DNA from 2 places in the Bacillus sp. JZ105 genome. Region 2 is predicted to be linked to the other one. Evidence: predicted binding sites of a transcription regulator. Region 2 holds the regulator's gene; the other holds the start of a gene.
What was found. Region 2 encodes NrdR, which represses ribonucleotide reductase genes. Its sites were predicted from a motif close to AACACNATATATNGTGTT; they were not measured.

Region 1: a site for NrdR is predicted at 4,686-4,703, ahead of nrdI (class Ib ribonucleoside-diphosphate reductase assembly flavoprotein NrdI). Genes of this name have one in related genera too.

The regions. Positions count from the first base shown of each region.
Region 1 is NZ_CP096387.1:1,723,548-1,733,375, reverse strand. Features, by position in the region: gene M1D81_RS08765 (N-acetylmuramoyl-L-alanine amidase) at 1-421, shown strand, start outside; gene M1D81_RS08760 (hypothetical protein) at 489-1,106, opposite strand; gene nrdF (class 1b ribonucleoside-diphosphate reductase subunit beta) at 1,191-2,171, opposite strand; partial or broken gene nrdE (class 1b ribonucleoside-diphosphate reductase subunit alpha) at 2,189-4,242, opposite strand; gene nrdI (class Ib ribonucleoside-diphosphate reductase assembly flavoprotein NrdI) at 4,250-4,642, opposite strand; gene M1D81_RS08740 (hypothetical protein) at 4,908-5,120, opposite strand; gene M1D81_RS08735 (YmzC family protein) at 5,200-5,520, opposite strand; gene hfq (RNA chaperone Hfq) at 5,681-5,902, opposite strand; gene miaA (tRNA (adenosine(37)-N6)-dimethylallyltransferase MiaA) at 5,928-6,884, opposite strand; gene M1D81_RS08720 (YmaF family protein) at 6,955-7,356, opposite strand; gene M1D81_RS08715 (spore coat protein) at 7,461-7,721, shown strand; gene M1D81_RS08710 (TetR family transcriptional regulator) at 7,905-8,087, shown strand; gene erbA (SMR family multidrug efflux transporter EbrA) at 8,364-8,681, shown strand; gene erbB (SMR family multidrug efflux transporter EbrB) at 8,697-9,056, shown strand; gene M1D81_RS08695 (OsmC family protein) at 9,114-9,563, opposite strand; gene M1D81_RS08690 (poly-gamma-glutamate hydrolase family protein) at 9,640-9,828, opposite strand, start outside.
Region 2 is NZ_CP096387.1:2,631,568-2,641,395, forward strand. Features, by position in the region: gene ytxC (putative sporulation protein YtxC) at 38-907, opposite strand; gene M1D81_RS13530 (TVP38/TMEM64 family protein) at 968-1,606, opposite strand; gene dnaI (primosomal protein DnaI) at 1,640-2,569, opposite strand; gene M1D81_RS13540 (replication initiation and membrane attachment family protein) at 2,586-4,010, opposite strand; gene nrdR (transcriptional regulator NrdR) at 4,112-4,570, opposite strand; gene M1D81_RS13550 (hypothetical protein) at 4,575-4,961, opposite strand; gene speD (adenosylmethionine decarboxylase) at 5,144-5,524, opposite strand; gene M1D81_RS13560 (glyceraldehyde-3-phosphate dehydrogenase) at 5,760-6,782, opposite strand; gene coaE (dephospho-CoA kinase) at 6,955-7,560, opposite strand; gene ytaF (sporulation membrane protein YtaF) at 7,574-8,206, opposite strand; gene mutM (DNA-formamidopyrimidine glycosylase) at 8,380-9,213, opposite strand; gene polA (DNA polymerase I) at 9,240-9,828, opposite strand, start outside.

The DNA.
Region 1 (9,828 bases), 910 kb from region 2:
CTCGGTTGATTTCGCTAACCGCGGCAAGAAAACGGCGAACTTCCACGTTCTTCGAGAAACTTCTATGCCCGCTATTTTAACAGAGAATGGTTTCATCGATACGGCAGCTGATGCTAATAAGCTCCGCAACGCAACCTTCCTTCAAGGCATCGCTCGCGCTCATGCGACTGGTCTAGAAGAAGCCTTTCAATTGAAAAAAAAAGCAAGTAATCTTTATAAAGTGCAGGCAGGAGCTTTCAAAGTGAAAGCCAATGCAGATGAATTAGCAGCTACACTTAAATCCAAAGGCTTTGACGCGTTTGTTGTATTAGACGGCGGCATGTTCCGAGTGCAAGCCGGGGCTTTCCGTACAAAGCAAAATGCAGATGATCTCGTCGCAAGATTGAAGCAGGCCGGTCACGACGCATTCGTTTTCCAATAAGCTGAAGCTGTTGTAACGAAAAAAACCGGCTCAAGTCTTCTGCTGAGCCGGTTTGTTGTGTATTCATTTACGCTAAGATGTTAACGACAAATTGAGACCATGTTTCAAGACGATCGAAGTATTCAGGCTTTTTCAAATCGGCTGCTTTCATCCATTTTCCTGAGATTTGATCTGTTTCTTTTACTTCCACATGAGCACCCGGAGATAGCTCAAGCGCTGATAACAGTCCGATGTGCACACGGCCGACACTGTTGTCATCGTCATTGATTAACCCAAGGGTTTTCATTTCAAGTTTGTCTTCTTCTTGAATTGAAAGTTCTTCGTCCAGCTCACGATCTGTATTTTCTTTTAGAATCTCAGCAAAGTTTTTTCCTTCGATGAAATTCATATGCCCCCCAAAGCCAAGAGATAACTTATGATGTAAGCGAGTCTCTCCTCCGCCTTGAAGTCTTTCGTATACATACACTTCGTCCTCACGCTTAATCACGACATAAGGAATCGGCTGCTTGAAGTCAGGATTTTCTTCTGCATCGCCTCTTCGCATTTGCTCGAAGTGCTCTTCGATTTCTTTCATAATGGTGCTGATTGTTTTCTCTTCACTATTCACACCATTAAACGCAAGTGATTCGTTTTGGAACACCCGCGTACGCGGTGCAACTAAAATGATTTCGTCCATTTTTCCCATGTTCGGTAACCTCCAGTATGTAACACATTGTTAGAAATGGCAAAAAGCCAAAACGAGTGATGCGTTTTGACTTTTACGCTTTCCTTATGATTCATCTCCAAAGAAGAAGTCGTCATCTTTTAACGGCTCAACTGTTGCTTTTTTGTAGCCGTTCCCTTTCATTGAGAAGAAGTCATGCGACTTTGTTTTTGTATTGAGTCCATTCAATACAATAGGATTGATCTCTTCTTCTTCAAAGTAAGGGGCAAATCCAAGGTTCATTAACGCTTTATTGGCATTGTAACGAATGAACTTTTTCACATCATGCGATAAATTGACTTGGTCATAAATATCTTCAGTGTAATGAAGTTCATTTTCATAAAGCTCGTTTAAAAGGTCAATAGAGAAATCATACAGCTCTTTTTGCACGTCAGGTGTTTGTTTGTTGTAAATTTCTTGTGCTAATAATCCAACGTACACACCGTGAATCGCTTCATCACGCAAAATTAAGTTGATGATTTCACCACTTTGCATGAGCTTTCCTTGTCCATAGAAATAAAGCGGGTAGTAAAAACCACTATAAAATAGGAAGCTTTCTAAATAAACAGAAGCAACCATTGCTTTAAAGAGAGAAATAGGATCGTCCTTTTGAATCGAACGGTATAAACTGACAATCATATCTGCTTTCTTTTGCAGGAATTTATTCTTCTTGACCCATTCAAACACTTCACTGATCGTTTCAGTTGGTGCGAGTGTCATGAAGATATTTGAGTATGATTTCGCATGCACCGCATTTTCCATCATTGCCATAAAGTTGAGTACAGCTTTACGCTGATGGCCGTCCACATGTTCAGCAACAATCGGCATCCCTGTATTTCCTTGTTCTGTATCAAGCAAAGTCAGTCCAGCAAGTACCTTCATGTACGTATCCCGCTCTTTTTCACCTAAATATTTCCATGTTAAGAGATCTCCGTTTAAGGAAATCTCTTCTGGAAGCCAGAACTGCTTCACATTTTGGTTGTAAAACATTTGTGTAAAATCGTCTTCGTGTTTTGACCAGTTGGCTGCATCATAAATTTTTGTCACGTTAAACTCTCCTTTAATCAAACAACACAAGAAAGACAGCCTTCCTGCCCTGTATCCTTCGTTCTTGCATAATAAAGTGTCTTAATGCCTTTATGGTGTGCATAAAGATCGATGCGGTTTAAATCACGCGTTGTCATCGTATCTTTTAAGAATAGTGTAAAGCTGATTCCTTGATCGACGTGCTGCTGAATTGTGGCGATCATATCGACCACTTTAAACATGTCCATATCGTACGCTTCTTTATAGAAGAACCAGTTTTGTGCTGAAAGACCTGGCATTGGGTAATAGGTTTTGCTGTTGCCGTATGTTCTTTCTTCGATACGTTCCATAATTGGCATCACAGAGGCTGTTGCCGATTGAACATAAGAAATGGAACCTGTTGGTGCAATACATAAACGATAGCTGTGATACATGCCATGTTCCGCTACAAATTCTTTGAGTGCGGCCCAGTCTTCTTTAGTTGGAATGTGCATGCCTTCAAATAGTGCAGCTGCTTTTTCTGTTTTTGGTGTGAAATCATTTTCCACGTATTTATTGAAGTACTCACCAGTTGCATAGCCAGAGCCTTCATAACGATGGAATGTTTCTCCTTTTTCTTTTGCAAGCTCACTTGAGCGTTTAATTGAATAATAGTTCACCATCATAAAGAACGTATTTGCGAAATCTCTTGCTTCTTCACTTTCATAGGCAATTTGGTTTTGAGCTAAATACCCGTGAAGATTCATCGCGCCAAGTCCGATTGACTTCATCGCCTTGTTCGCTTTTCGAACAGCCGGTGCATTGCGAATGTCTGTTGTTTCAGACACAAGCGTTAGTGAGTCTGTTGCAAGCTTAACCGTTTTTTCGATCGATTTGTTTTTCATGACATTCATGATATTTAATGAACCAAGGTTACAAGAAATATCAAGACCGATTTCATCTTCTTGATCATAGTCCGTGTAAGAAGAAACTTCTGAAGCCTGGAGCACTTCTGAGCAAAGGTTTGAGAATTTCACTCGTGAAATATGGTTCAAAGCATGCTCTCTGTTTACATTATCTTGGAACATGATATATGGATAGCCTGATTCTGAGCGTAGAACAGCCAATTTTTCAAGAAGCTTTCTCGGATTGACTTTTTCTTTTTGACTTTCGGGTTTTCTACAAGCTCGTCATACATTTCTTCCATGTCCATCTCATCAAGATGCTGTCCATATTCTTTATAGACTGTATGCGGATAGAAAGTGTAAGCTGTTTTATCTTCTCTAGCAAGCTCGATAAATTTATCCGGGATGACGACTCCAATGGACAGAGTTTTCACACGCACATCTTCATCAGCAGAGATTTTTTTCGTATCTAAGAAATCATTGATATCTCTGTGGAAAATATTCAGGTAGGCACTGCCTGATCCTTGTCTTTGCCCCATTTGATCTGCATATCTGAATGCATTATCAAGAAGCTTCATCACGCCGACAACACCTTTTGTCGCGTTTTCGACATCTTTGATTGCTTCGCCTTTTGCACGAAGTTTTGACAGGTTCAAACTGACGCCGCCGCCTAGTTTTGACAGCTGCATGGAAATATCAATCGCTCTTGAAATATCGTTTAGTGAGTCATTCACTTCAAGCAAGAAGCAGCTCACAAGCTCACCGCGTCTTTTACGTCCAGCGTTCAAGAAGGTTGGTGTACTTGGCTGGTACTCTTGATTGATCATCAGTTCTACAAACTCAAGAGCTTTTTCTTTATCCCCGCCCGCAAAGAAAAGTGCTACAACTGAAATACGGTCTTCATAGCGTTCAAGGATTTTCTTTTTATCATTTGTTTTCAGTGCATAGTCATTGTAAAACTTAAACGCACTCATAAATGATGGGAATCTAAATTTTTTGGCATATGCAGCTTCAAAGACTTCTTTAATATCTGCCATGCTGTATTGTCTTAAAAATTCTTCCTCATAGTAGTCGTTTTCTATTAAGTAATCAATCTTCTCTTCTAGATTGTGAAAAAAGACCGTGTTTTGATTAATGTAATCTACGAAATAACTATGTACAGCTTCTTTGTCCTTATCGAACTGAAACTTTCCTTCTTTTTGAATCATAATTTCGTTATTTAATTGTATCCACTTTGGAACCTGATTTTGTGACAATTCTTTCTACCTCCTGTGTAAACAATTCAACATCCCTTTTTGTTCCGCTTAGTTCAAAGGTGTGCAAAATAGGAACTTGATATTGTTTAGAAATCGTATCGGCGCTTTTTGCAAAATTATCTCCCCACACTTTGTTGCCACTCACCGCAACACCTAGTAAAAGGTGAGCATTTTTCTCTAAAAATGACTGAGTGGTACTAGGGACTTGTCCAAATCCTGTCGTAAAGGTGACGAGAATAAACGGCGTATCCAAAAACTCTTCTCCAGTCAATTTTCGTTTGTCTGTAAAAGGGGTCTTGTCCAAAAAGCGTTGAACATTTCCTGTTTTTGAATCAAATACGATTTGAATCAATTCCATCACGACCTAGTTTTTAGTATTGTTGATCATTTCGCTATTCACTATATATAGTATACTATGTTTTTTCAAAACACAACATATAGATGTTCAAAACGAAAAAAATCAACCAACCCGGCCGAACCTTCATAGCCGAACTCGTACGTTCAAATAAATAGAGCAGAACAGGATCTAAAAATAGACTGCTCTACTCCCTATTCAACTGAAACCGAAATCTATCATAACACGAAAAAAAATCGCTTAGTAGACTAGACTTTTTGTTTTATTTTTTGTAGGCATTGCACTGTAAATCTTCTGACACTTCTGTAATTTCCACTTCAACACCTAATTCTTTTAGCACCGCTTCAAGCGCAGAGACGATTGAAGCTTCTCTCACTAATTCTTTCCCATTTACAGAAACACTTGTTCCATATTCGAAACAGGAATCGTCTTCACAAGTTTGTTCCCAATGATTAATTTTAATTTTATGTGTCATGAACTCATCCTTTTCTGTCTAGATGTCTGATGCATGATTATAGTGTAGCGGCTTCACATTCATTTGTAAATTTACGTGCTTACTCTTCTTCATCGAGGTCATCATCATATTCTTCATCATCCCATTCATCTATGTATTTCGTTGTAACGAGAGTCAGCTCTCCTTCTTTTTCATCAAACCGGTACACATGTACTTGATCATCTTTCACAACAGCAAAATGATTATTTTTTAGTGCAGCAGATGATGGTAAAACTCCATCTGCATTTTCATGAGAATGGTTATTCCAACTTTCTTGTCTCGTTTCAATGTTTGAGATAGCGCACGATCCAAACAAGACAACAATTCCAATCAAAAGGAGGATCACTCTAATCCTTCTTAATTCAAGCTCTGCATTTTCCATATGAATCCCCTCACCCTTCTAATATCCAATAAGGAATGATACGGAAAATTGGCAGAAAAGTTTCATTGCATACAAAATAGCCCCTCTGCACTGACAAAAAACGTAGCGGGTTCCGGCCGGTTTATTCGCAGAGGCATGGGGCTATTTAATACAACCTATCCTATTCTAATTCTAGATTTACATTCTTTTGAGGCGCAAATGTAGAAATGGCGTGTTTATAAATAAGTTGCTGCTTCCCTTCTGTTTCAAGCAGCACCGTGAAATTGTCAAACCCTTTCACTTGACCGCGAAGCTGAAAGCCATTCAGCAAGAATACTGTGACAAATGTATTGTCTTTGCGGATCTGATTCAAAAACTGCTCCTGAATATTAATCGGTTTCATGTTTCGTCCTCCTTGATTCTGATAACTACAGTTTCGCTTTAAGTCCAAGCTTTCCTGCTATATATGCGAAAATTTCCTCTTTTTTGTCTGAAAAGTGGCAAGGCGGTGTCATATCAAACCAAGTGACCGCCATCTTATTACGGAACCACGTGAACTGACGTTTCGCATATCTACGGGAATTTTGCTTTAATTGCTGGATGGCTTCATCAAGTGAGCAGTCACCTTGAAAATAGGCATACAGCTCTTTATAACCAATGGCTTGAACAGACTGACAATCCTTCAAGCCAGATTGATAAAGTGCTCTCACTTCTTCAATTAAGCCTTCATCTATCATCATATCAATTCTTTGATGAATGCGCTCGTACAAAAGCTCTCGATCCATTTTCAGTCCAATGAAGGCTGTATCATAAAGAGGAACTTCTTGATGCCCGTTTTGCATCTCCGACATTTTCTGACCTGTTGTATGAATCACTTCCAGCGCCCGGATCACGCGGCGGACGTTATTCGGATGAATAGCGTTTGCCGCATCAGGATCTACTGCCTTTAGCTTTTCGTGCAGCAAAAGCGCGCCGTGCTGCTGTTCAAAGAGCGTCATTTCTTCTCTAAAAGCAGGATCACTTTTCTCATCCGTAAATGTGTAATCATATAAAACAGATTGGATATAGAGGCCTGTTCCGCCGACAATCATTGGCGTTTTCCCTCTAGCGGCAATCTCTTTGATCTTCGAACGAACCAGCTGCTGAAATTCAGCTGTCGAAAAAGATTCGTCCGGCTGTTTAATATCAATTAAATGGTGCGGAATGCCATTCATTTCTTCGGGGGTGATTTTAGCTGTTCCGATATCCATCCCTTTATAAATCTGCATAGAATCCCCGCTGATAATCTCTCCATTAAATGCTTTGGCTATATCAATGCTCAATTTGGTTTTGCCGACAGCCGTCGGCCCTACTAACACGATTACTGGCTGCTTCGCTTTATTCATAACATCACTCACTTTTACAAAACTGCCTACAGTATAGCATAACTTTTCTTACTCTCCTATATCCTGCCCATTACCAGCCAAGCGGTTCATTACCAACCACTTCATATGTTTTTCCTTTTAAACGATGCTTATGGGTTGGCCGATTCTCATCTGGACTATAGACGACACCTCCATATGGGATAGGAACAGAATCGAGATAGGCAGAATAGGTGACTTCCTCAATCTCGTGATAATGCGTTCCATCCACTCTCGGAATTGCAGGCCCTGTGATACCGTAGTACCTGTGGAAGTGTCCTCTTTCAAAGGAAGTGATTCCCCGATAAAAATGAGTATGCCGGTCAGTGCTGCTTCCATTCACAGGCTGAGAAATACCTTCTATTAAATGATAATGCCCCTCCGTTACATCTGTACGAGCTTTATATGCATGAGCATGCGGCGGACACTTTGCCCAATCAGATGGATACAGGCCCATTTCTAACATTCCTCCTTATATTAGGCGTTCATCCAAACACATGTAGGCGACTGGAATACACTGATGTCAGTTACAGTGATTTTATGAGAAAGGAGCCTTTTATTATGAATTATTTTGACGCACCTCCGTTTATTCAAGAAGACATGAGAAGACCTTTTGGATTTGGGAGACCTGGTTTTGGATTTGGCCGACCTGGTTTTGGATTTGGCCGACCAGGCTTTGGATTTGGAAGACCTGGATTCTTTGGACCTCCATTTTTAGGCGGCTTTGCTGGCGGCCTGCTTGCTGGATCTTTGCTTGCACCAGGATTTGGATATCCTTATCCCCCGCCATTTGTGCCATATGGACCATACCCTTGGTATTAAATATGACGTTTAAGTGAAAATATCCGTTCATAAAATGAATCGATTGACACACTCTTTTTTCATGGGTTAACATTTACTTTACCGACTCTTCAGTAAAGTAGGTGTTTTTTTTATACTTAAAACCAAAAAAGAGCAAATTTTTGATACAGCTGCCAGCACGATTTTAAAAGAAGAATTCAGCAGATGGCAGAGCATGCAAATATGACCAAAGCCGGTCTGCTTTATCATTTTTCAAGCAAGGAAGAGCTCATCCAACAAATGAATGAGCACGCAATTCTTTGCTTTCGTCAGCAGCTCGTGACGTATCAAGAAACATACAAACACGAAAAAGCGCCTTATGTACGCGCATATCTATTGGCCACATGACATGATCTAAATATGCAGCATACGCCCCAGCTATGTACAAGTATGCTCTGGCTACCATGTCATTTGATGATGCGCTGCTGCATCCTGGCGTGCTTTTTATGCGGAGGTCAAAGAAAAAGCAGCTGAGGAAATAAGCGATCCTGCACTGAGTCAGCTGATCCGCCTTGCATGGATGTAATATGGTTTTTAGAAATGTTTCAGCTCGAACCGCTGAAAAGAGAGGAAAAAACTCTTTTACTTCAGCGGATTTTACACCTATTAGAAGGAGGGATGATCATGATCCTCGGTTATCTTTTTTTGGCTTTGGCCATTTTCTCAGAAGCCATTGGCGCCGCGATGTTAAAATTATCTCATGGTTTTACGCGCTGGAAGCCTAGTGCTGTCGTTGTGGCTGGCTATACACTTGCTTTTTATATGCTGGCATTGACGCTGAACATCATTCCGCTCAGCATAACTTACGCAACATGGTCTGGGGCTGGTACGGTCCTCACAGCTATTTTTGGCGTGCTCTTTTTCAAAGAAACCTTGAACCAAAAAGCAGTCAGTGGCATGGCGATGCTTGTCTCAGGGGTCGTACTATTAAATATGTCATAAAGGATGTGGGAGATGATGAAAGGAATACTCTACTTAACAGGAGCCATTTTGACAGAGGTTTTTGGCAGTACAATGCTGAAGCTTTCTCAAGGCTTTTCGCAGCTACTGCCGAGTATCGGGGTACTGATCGGATTTGGATGCGCCTTTACTTTCCTGAGCTTGGCACTTAAAACCATCGAGCTCTCGTCTGCCTATGCAACCTGGTCTGGCGTTGGAACAGCTCTCACTGCTCTTGTAGGACTTGTGCTGTTTAACGAAACGATCAGCACAAAAGGCTACATCGGCCTTGCACTTGTCATCTGCGGCGTAATTGTCTTAAATCAATCCAAGAAGCAAAAGAACGAAACCAAAGCACAACTCGATCAAACCGAATGAACGTCATAAAAAAAGGTCATTTTCTCCATATTTCTAGAGAAAATGACTTTTTTGTTTTTAACGGCCGACTTGAATGGTTTCTTCTAAGGAGATGTTCACATTCCCCTGAACAGCTCTTGAAATCATACAAGAGCTTTCGGCTTTATGCGCCAGCTTTCGGGCCAGCTCAATATCATGTGCGGAAGCGGATTCTTTGAGGATGATGACAGGCCGATGAATGATTTCCTCATAAGTAAACACACCATTTGTCACATCTACGACAGCTTCAGAGCTCATCGATAAATCCTCTTTCTCTAATTGACTCCGCTCCATCATGGCTGCAAGCGTAATGATATAACACGTAGCCGCTGCACCTAAGAGCATCTCATCTGGATTGGTTCCAATACCTGGACCGTCCATTTCCTTTGGAATCGAAATCTTTGTTTTTAACTGTTCACATGCGATTGTACCCACATCGTTACGCAGACCGGGCCAGCTTGCCTGAAGATGAAAATGATGACGCGCCATATCCGTCTCTCCTTTTGTTATCACTATTCATAGTGTAACAAGAATTCCCCTGCTTGTCTTAACATGTGCACAGCCCTTATGTATATTCTTCATCCAGCACTGTCCGAATTGCCCTGACATAACGATAGAACGTCTCGTTTTTTGTACTCGACCGCCTCCGAAAATCGAAACTGTCAAATAAAGCTTCACGCTGACTTCTACTAATCTCAAGCTGCACACTTTGCCCTGTTTTTGTAAGATTATTAATATTATGATTGCTTGTCCC
Region 2 (9,828 bases):
AAGTTACACCGTATTATAAAACGTTTTTTCGTGAAAATCAAGAAAGCTTTTCACTTTTCTTTTCGAAATGGTCATGTACAAATTGAACATTCTGCTCTTGGAATGAATGGGACGGGAACAACTCGACCCTTTCTTGAAAAATATTTTGAATGGTTTGCACCATCGAGTGACCTGTATCATTTGTAAATAGGTCAATTTTTTGCGGTGCAATGGAGACAAGCGGTGCAATCAGCTGCGAATCAATATACATTGGATGCTCTCTTACAAACTGTCTGTCTATGTATTGTTTTTGATCACGCTCAGAAGCGTAGCGAAATTCCCAAATCACCAGGCGGTCCTGATGCACAACATGTACTTTTTCGAGCCTAGGCTCTCTTGCCATCACATAGTCTCGAAGCGATTGAATGAAATTTTGATACTCCTGCTCCATTTTGTATTCTTCAATGGACACTTCAACATAGTTTTTCAGCCTTCGGTCATACTCTGACAGCCTAAATGTCATAAATGAACCAATTGAAAAAACGCCTTGCTGTAAAGAAATCGCCTCAAGCTCCTTTTTTAAAAGGGCTTCTCTTGATGGGTCTTGCTGAATGCCGGGAATATCATCTAAGTCCCCGTTCATGATACTGTGTGCGATGGAAAGAATTTGGTGCTGCTCTTCGGGATCTTTAAACAAATAGGTGTTTTCAAGGATGCTGCGCATGCGCTCATTTTCTTTGCATTCCAAAAAAAAGTGAACCAATAATGGCCGCACAATGTGCTCAAGTGCTTCTTTGGATTCCTTCGCCTCTATGAGAAGCCGGTCTTTCCCTTGTTGAATTGACATGTGATGCCGACTGTCTAAGTGTTCAGCAAGATGTAAAAAAGCGGCGGTATCATATTCATCTTCAAAGATTATTTCAAGCATGTTTGTCCCCCCTAACGACATCTGTTACATATATATGGAGGGAACATAAAAAATAGACGCCTAAAATAAATCAGGCATCTTTCTTTTTAAAATGAGTGGAACAGAGATAAAGATCAAATAAATCAAACAAACAACCGCTAAGGCGGCATAATTGCCGCTGACAAAGCTTGAGCCGAGAACATTTAACGCAATTGTACCCGGTATTAAGCCTAAAAAAGTGGCTGTCACAAATGCACGATAATTTGCACGTGAAGCAGCTGCCGCATAGCTGACAAAATCAAAATGAATCGGTGCAATACGCAATAACAAAATATAAAGAAATCCATGCTCCTGAATGCGGGACGTCACCGCTTTCAGCTTCCGGCTGTTTGATTCCGTTTCCTTCTTTTTTGCACGAAAGGTTGAAGCAATCATGAAAGAGCCTGTTGCCCCGGCTGTCGCTCCAATGAGGGCATAAATCGTCCCAAGGACACTGCCGAATGCCAAACCTGCCGCCAAAGAAAAGACCGTAATCGGGACGAGAACAAACGGGCGGAAAAGAGATAAGAAAAGAAAAACAAAGGGAGCCAGCATCCCAAATTGCAGCACCCAATTCTTCACATCTTTCGGCGCCAGCTGAAGATGCTGTTTATTCAGCCACCACAGCGCAGCAGCAAGAATGCCAATCACAAGAAAAAGCAGCCATTTTCTTTTGTTCATTTCATTTGCTCCTCCTTCAGGTGACATACGCTTTTATAAATGACGGCGGTTTTCTCCTTCAAGCAGCACCGGCTCTGCTAAATAGAGAATCCGTTCCATTAAACGAGCGGCTTTGACCTCTTCTTTTTCCCCCCGCTGTGAATACGTAAAGTGATGCTTCAGCTCATTTGGTGAGAAATTAGAAGAGAAAAATGTCGGCAGCTGCTCTGCCATACGGTATTGTAAGATCGTACCGAGCAGTTCATCCCGCACCCAGCTTGTCATCGATTCTGCCCCAATATCATCAAGCATTAAAATCGGAGTGGACTTGACCATATTCAGCTTTTCTTCTAGCGTATGATCGGCTAATGAATTTTTTAACTCTCTTACAAATTCAGGCACGTAAACAAGGAGAGATGGGTATTCTTTCTCCGCTAGCTGCTGCGCAATAGCTGCCAGTATATACGTTTTCCCTACTCCAAACTTTCCGTGTAAATACAAGCCTTTTCCTTTTCCAGTCTCATCATAGCTTTGGAGGAATTGACCTACTTTTTGGATGACCTCTTGTCTTCCTACAACGTTCAGATCAGCAAACGTCGCTTGAAGGACATTTTGCGGAATATACATGCTTTTCATCAGCTCTTGCTGTTTTTTCTGTCTATCGAGCCGCAGCTTGACCAGGCAAGGGGAATATTCAATATCAATACTCTGCCCTTTGATCACAAGCTTCGGGTGATACCCATCTAAAATCGCATTGACGTTTTCGTCATCTAAGCAGTAAGAGCAGCCCTTCGACTGCTGCACATATTCAAAGAGCCGGTTCAAGCTGCGATTGATCATGTCTTCATGTATCTCTTCTTGATGCTTCTGTAAAAAGGCCTTTACATCTTCATCAGATAACACACTTTCTTTAATCTGATTGTATCTCTCGCGAAAATCTACTCGTCCTTTTAGCTGTTCAAATGAACGACCGATCGGTTTCATCCCATCTCACCTCACCTTAATGTGCATTGTACTTTTTCATATTCTTAAACTGATCTAACAGTTTTTCTTTTTCTCGTTCGAGGTCTTCTGTAGACAGATTGTCCGTTTGCTCTTTTGCCGGCTGTTCTTTTGTTTCAGTTTCTTTCATCCAGTCAGGCAGTTTCTCTTCCCGGACAACTTTTCCTGTACCATATGGGCTGCGCTGCTTTTTCTGCTGCGCCCACTCTGTCATTTGTCTGTTCTCTTCTTTGGCAATTTTCATGGCAGCTGCTACGGTTTTGATTTTCTTTCTCACCCAATGAGCGGCGATTTTTTGCATATATGTTTTTGACAGCTTCATATCTGTTTTGAGTAATGTATAGTAGATGAGAACATTCATGACACCTGGCTCTAGCTGCTGCTCGAGCATGATATCTTCGACAATTCTTAAGTCGGCATACGTTGGCTCAATACCATCTGCCATGTCTTTTAGCAGCTCTCTAGGCGAAATATGATCCAGCTTTTCAATCAATTTTGCATCTGGAGTATCCGCTGCCGGCGTCTTTGAAGCATCTTGTCGCAAGTGTCTTGGCTGTTTTTGATCAATCAGCTTTGGCTGTTCGCCTCTGTATTCAATTTGGTACCAGTCTCTTGCTGCTTTTCTCAGCTCTTCTGTTGAGATCATTTGATCCGAACCGCATGCACCTGCTACAATATTTTGCATTTGAAGCGGGGTGATGCCGTATACAACAGCTAACTTCTTAATTGTTTCTTTTACCTGCTTTGTCAAAGCCTTTCTTGGAATCATCATGTCAGACATACCGGCTAATAATAGATCGAAATCAAAGGATTCGTCTGAGAGCGGTGCCGGCTGACTCGATCCAACGGTCACATATTCATAGCCTTGATCAAGCGATGACACCTGATGAATTTCTTCTGTCATCTTGCGCTCGCCTGGCTGCAATACGTGAAAGACTTCTTCAAACGAACGTGAAATGTTCTTTGCTTCTGCAGGAACACCCGGATAGGAGAAATAATCGCGCAGCTGCATATATTTTGCTTTCTCTACACGATGGTACAGCAGGACATTCAGCATACCATCTTGAAAAAATTCATCTGGTCTTAGCGGTGGTACAAGCTCATATGTAAACAGTCTGCCTTCTTCCGTTTCCTGTTCATATGTGCGGAGTAAGCCGATCGCTTCAAGCTTTAAACGTTCCTCAAAAATATCATTTAAATTCGTCTGCAGCATGACCATGAGCTGCCGATGAGGTGCAGGTTTTCCCCACATACGATTTTGTTCCAGCTCACCCCACAGCGTCATGTATAAGCTGAAAGCGGACATGCCAATAAGCGGCTGATATAAAAGAGTGATGAGCTGTCTATCGATGTCACCGAGCAATGAAGCGCTTTTGACGACATACGGATCGACGGCTAGCACTTCCTTCCAATGCTCTGTCATATGCTGATCCTCCCCATGAATTGCGATTGTTTCCATTGTACACTCTTTTTGCGTTTTACGCTTTACGCAGGAAAAAGAGCATGAAGAATCTCCAGCTCTTTTTAGCGTTCTTTCTTTAATAGATCTTTTAATTCATCAATAAAGACATTGATGTCTTTAAACTGCCGGTAAACCGAGGCAAACCTGACGTAAGACACTTCATCAATTTTCGCCAGCTCGTCCATGACCATTTCACCTACAAGCTCGCTTTTCACTTCTGACATGCCTTGATTGCGCAGTTCTTTTTCGATATTAAAACAGACATCTTCCAGCTGCTTTAAAGCGACAGGACGCTTTTCACACGCTTTGATGAGTCCTCTCAGCATTTTTTCGCGGCTGAATTCTTCTCGAATCCCTTCTTTTTTCACCACAATCAGCGGTAATTCTTCTAATTTTTCAAACGTCGTAAAGCGATATTGGCAGCTTTCGCACTCTCTTCTACGACGGATGGATTTCCCTTCATCTACTGGTCTTGAATCAAGCACCCTTGTGCCAAGGTGCTGACATGTGGGACATTTCATTTCATCAGCTCCGATCTATTCTTGGAAGTTGTTTGTCTAGTTCATCATAAAGGGACAGAACGGTCTTTTGACTATAGCCGAAATCTGTTGGCAGGGCCGTTTCCGTTGTCACATTAAAATCGACAGCTGTTTCAAAAGGACGAATTGAAATGACAGTCGCCACGAGAAAGGCTTTTTTCGGCAATCGTATGTTTGCGCTGATTTCACCTCGTTCTGCTGAAACAGATGTCACTTGATAAGAATCGCTTCGGGAAAGAATGGTTTCCACCGCTTGAAAAACTTGTGCATTCGTCGATTTGTAGTAATGGCTTTTCAGTTCTGACACTGGATGCTCGTCAGATGTTTCTGTATGGTTTGACATGAATCGCTTAAACTTTTGTCTTAAAGTCATACACGTATCCCCTTTGCCATAATGCCTCTTTCTTTATTTTATAAAAAAAACCTTTGTTTTCCTAGAACAAAAGTATAGACAAGCTGGGGAATGTTGGATTTTTTATCAAAAAATATAAAAAGGAGCATAACACAAAGGCATTCAATGCTTTTGGCCAGCTCCCATTGCAATCTTTTTTATGTTTACAGTGCTTTGGCTTGTGCCTGTTTGACTTGTACAGGTCCCATGCCTCGAGGAATTTCGATGTTTTCTCTTGTTTCAGCACCTAATTCATCTCCGATATGATCTGCTGCAATATTCGGATCTAGGTCACCGCAAGTATAAACATCTATGCTCGCATAACCATGTTCAGGAAAGCTGTGAATTGTCAGATGAGATTCAGAAATAATGACAACTCCACTTACTCCTTGAGGTGCAAATTTGTGAAAAGCAACCTCTCTTACCTCAGCTCCTGATTTCAAAGCTGCATTTACAAACGTTTTTTCAATAAAATCCATGTCGTTCAGTTTATCACAGTCGCATCCCCATAGCTCGGAGATAACGTGACGTCCGATTGTTTCCATCATGGACCCCCCTTTAAACAAGAATGAAAGAGTGAAGTTCTAAGCAGCCGGACCGGACATATACCACGGGGGAAAGTTAGTCCTAAGAGGTCCTAACCCTTTAAGTATACCCGAATGAGTCTGCGAACAAGAAGTTCACGAAAAATAGTATACTTTGTTTAGACCCATTTTGCAAGCTGTGTTTTTAGTGGGATTTTCTCTCATTTCTTGAAAAGGGACGATCATCTTCTTCATTTCAAACAGCAGACAGCTCTTTCATTTGTGCGCCGACAAACTTCACAAGATCAACCACTCGGCATGAATAACCCCATTCATTGTCATACCATGCAAGAACTTTCACTTTTCTCCCTTCCATTACCATCGTTGTCAGTCCATCAACAACTGCTGAATAAGGATTCGTGTTAAAGTCTGTAGAGACTAGCGGCTCATCTGTGTAATCTAAAATACCGGCAAGAGAGGTTTTAGATGCATTCGAGAAGGCTGCATTGACTTCTTCTGCTGTCACATCTTTTTTCAAGTCAACAACAAGATCAACCATCGACACATTGGAAACTGGTACGCGGAGTGCAAGTCCATGCAATTTCCCTTTCATGTGCGGAAGCACTAAAGAAAGCGCTTTAGCGGCACCCGTCGTAGTTGGAATAATAGACTGAGCACATGCTCTCGCCCGGCGCAGATCCTTATGCGGGTTATCGATATTTTTTTGATCATTTGTATAAGCATGAACCGTTGTCATTAAACCATTGTCGATGCCAAATTCATCATCTAACAGTTTCACAACTGGTGCTAAACAGTTTGTTGTACAAGATGCGTTTGAAATAATGACGTGCTTTTCAGGATCAAGATCATCCTCATTGACACCCATCACAATCGTAATGTCTTCATTTTTACCTGGAGCTGTTAGAACGACTTTTTTCGCTCCGGCATCTATATGGCCCATCGCTTGATCTTTTGAATTAAATTTACCTGTTGCTTCAATAACGATATCAATCCCAAGCTCTCCCCATGGAAGCTGCTTTGGGTCTCTATTATTAAGCAAAAGCACTCTTTTGCCATTCACAATCAAGGCGTCATCTTCTGCTGTCACATCACATTCGTAACGTCCATGATTTGTGTCATATTTAATTAAATGTGCTAGCGTTTCGGCAGGATAGCTTGCGTTCACCGCTACAATTTGAATTTGATCATCAAGCATTGCTTTTCTGAAGACCATGCGTCCAATTCTGCCAAACCCATTGATCGCTGCTTTTACCTTCATGAACAGGTCACTCCTCTATTATGTGTTATACTTAATAAATTTATTTATGAAATTAGTATATCACATTAGAATGTAATTGCCAGTATATAAACGTATATTTTCTAAAAAGGGCTGTTCTTTTCAAAGGAAATCAGAATAAAGCATAAAAAAAGAAGAGTACGTGTATGTACTCTTACTTATCTGTATGTTCCCATTCATTTAATATGTTCTGCAATTGCTTTCTGATAAACGCGAGATCTTGTGTGTTCTCTATCACGCGGTCTGCTTGTCGACATTTCTCCTCAAGAGGCTGCTGAGAGTGAATACGATTCAGTGCTTCTTCCTCGCTGAGGTCATTTCGATTCATGAGCCGCGACAGCTGCAATTCGGGCGTTGTATACACCACAATGATCCGGTCGACGAGGCTTTCCAGCTGACTTTCAAACAAAAGCGGGATATCGAGAACAACGAAGGTTTCCTTCTGACTAACCCCTTCATCTCGCTGTTTGAGCATTTCTTTTCTCACTTCAGGATGAACAATCGCATTCAGCTGCTTTCTTTTCTCTTCATCAGAAAAAATGATGGCTCCAAGCTGCTGCCGGTTCAGCTCCCCATTTGGCAGGAGAACATCCTCACCAAAGGTTTGAACGATTTGTTGAAGAGCTGGTGTTCCTTTGGCAACCGCTTCTTTTGCAATGACATCTGCGTCCACGACCCGGATGCCCTGCTCTTTTATCATTTGCGAGACGGTGCTTTTTCCACTAGCAATCCCGCCTGTTAATCCAATGACAAGCGTCAATTGATTTCCTCCTTTACAGCTTCCACACCCCAATTAAAATGAGCAGAAGCCCTGGTAAGCATGCAAGTTTATCGATCCAGCGCCAATTTGCCAAGTAATGACCGGCGCGGAGCCCGATACACACAAAGAGTGAGCTCATCACGGCCACAGTGATACTCATGACAATTGGAGAAAAGCCTAGAATCGCAGCGCCAATCCCTGCGCCAAATGCATCAATGGATAAAGCAATCCCAAGAAGCACCGCTTCCATTCCATTGATCGTCCCAGAACGGTCAATATCTGCACTTGTCGGCTTTCGCAAAATTTGAATGACAAGACCAAGCGATTGCACTTCCACATTAAGCAATGTCTTTTCATGAAGAAGCAAATCACGCTCTTTCGCTGGTTTGTAAAATTGATAAAGGACCCAAAGACCAATGGCAATCAAAATGCCTCCACCAAGTTTATCTGTCACTGAGACAGGGAGGAATGTCGTCAGCAGGCTGCCAATCAGCATGGAAATGAGGAGCACAATCCCCGAACAGCATGCAATAATGACAATCGCTTTAAATGGAATTTTCATTTTACGAAGTCCATACGTAAAACCTACTGAAAAGCTGTCAATGCTGACTGCAATAGCTAAAAACAGGAGCGAAATCGAAATCATACCTGAACTCTTCCTTTCTGTTCATGCAACGATGATCAAGAGTCTCTAGGCGTTCTTAGACTCTTCTTCACTATATGAAGAGCAGGTGGGCTGTGTGTCAGTCTACACCTTGCTGAAAAATGAATGTTTTTTATCGTATGCACAGCAAAAAGGAAGCATGCTGATGGCTGATTTTATTGAGGACGTTTTTGGCAGGTTACACAAAAATGAGTGCCGCGCCCTCCGACTACTGTTTTCTCAATGATGCTTCCGCATGTTTGACAAGGCTCTCCCCGCCGGTCATACACAAGAAGCTGCAGCTGAAATGTGCCAATATCACCTTGTGAATTGATATATGAGCGAATCGTGCTGCCTCCTGCATCTACCGCCACTTGTAGTGTATCGATAATATGCCTGTGAAGCACTTTGCACGATTCAAGGCTGAGCTGATTCGCTTTTGTTTCTGGATGAATGCCTGCTTTAAACAACACCTCATCTACATAAATATTACCTAGTCCCACGACAATCTTTTGGTCAAGCAGCGCTGTTTTGACCACACGGGATGTTTTTTTCAATTGCTCCCATAAATATTCTGGAGTGAATTGATCATCAAAAGGCTCATACCCCAGCTGTGAGAGCGGGAGTTCCTTTTTTTCTTCACCCGGCTGAAATAAATGCATCGTGCCAAATTTACGCACATCATGGTACCGAAGCTCAGTACCATCTGTAAACGTAAAGACGACGTGTACATGTTTATCGTATGGCTCATGCGCTTCATGTACACGGTATTTCCCTTCCATCCTTAAATGGGAGACCATTACGTAGTGGTCTAAATGAAAGAGCAGGAACTTTCCTCTTCTTTCTATGGTTTGTATCGTTTCTCCTACCATCCTTCTTGCGAACTCTTCCGGCTCCCCAGGACGTTTGATGATATTTGGCCATTTGATATCGACCGTTTCAATCGTTTTTCCTTCGACTAACCGCTTGAGTGTGCGCCGGACGGTTTCAACTTCTGGTAATTCCGGCATGCTCCCCGCTCCTTTTTCTCTCTCTATTATTTTGCGTCGTACCAAGATGGGCCTGAAGCAAAATCAACTTTTAGCGGCACATCTAGCTGAAGTGCATTTTCCATGACTTCAGGGACAATTTTTTCGAGTATGGCAATTTCTTCTTTCGGCGCTTCGAAGATCAATTCATCGTGCACCTGTAATAAAAGATTTGCCTGCAAGTTTTCTTCTTTTAATTTACGCGCCATATCAATCATGGCTTTTTTAATAATATCAGCTGCGCTTCCTTGGATTGGTGTGTTCATGGCTGTTCGTTCGGCAAAGCTTTTGATATTAAAATTACGGCTTGTGATATCCGGGATATACCGTCTGCGTTTAAGAAGCGTCGTGACATATCCTTTTTGTTTCGCTTCCTGCACAATCTCTTCCATATAGGTTTTCACGCCTTTAAAGCTTGTTAAATAGCGTTCGATAAAGGCAGCTGCTTCTTTCCTTGTAATTCCAAGGTTTTGAGACAACCCATAATCACTGATCCCATATACAATTCCGAAGTTGACAGCCTTGGCTTGCCTTCTCATAGAGGAAGTCACTTCTTCTTCTGAGACATGGAACACATCCATCGCTGTCTTTGTGTGA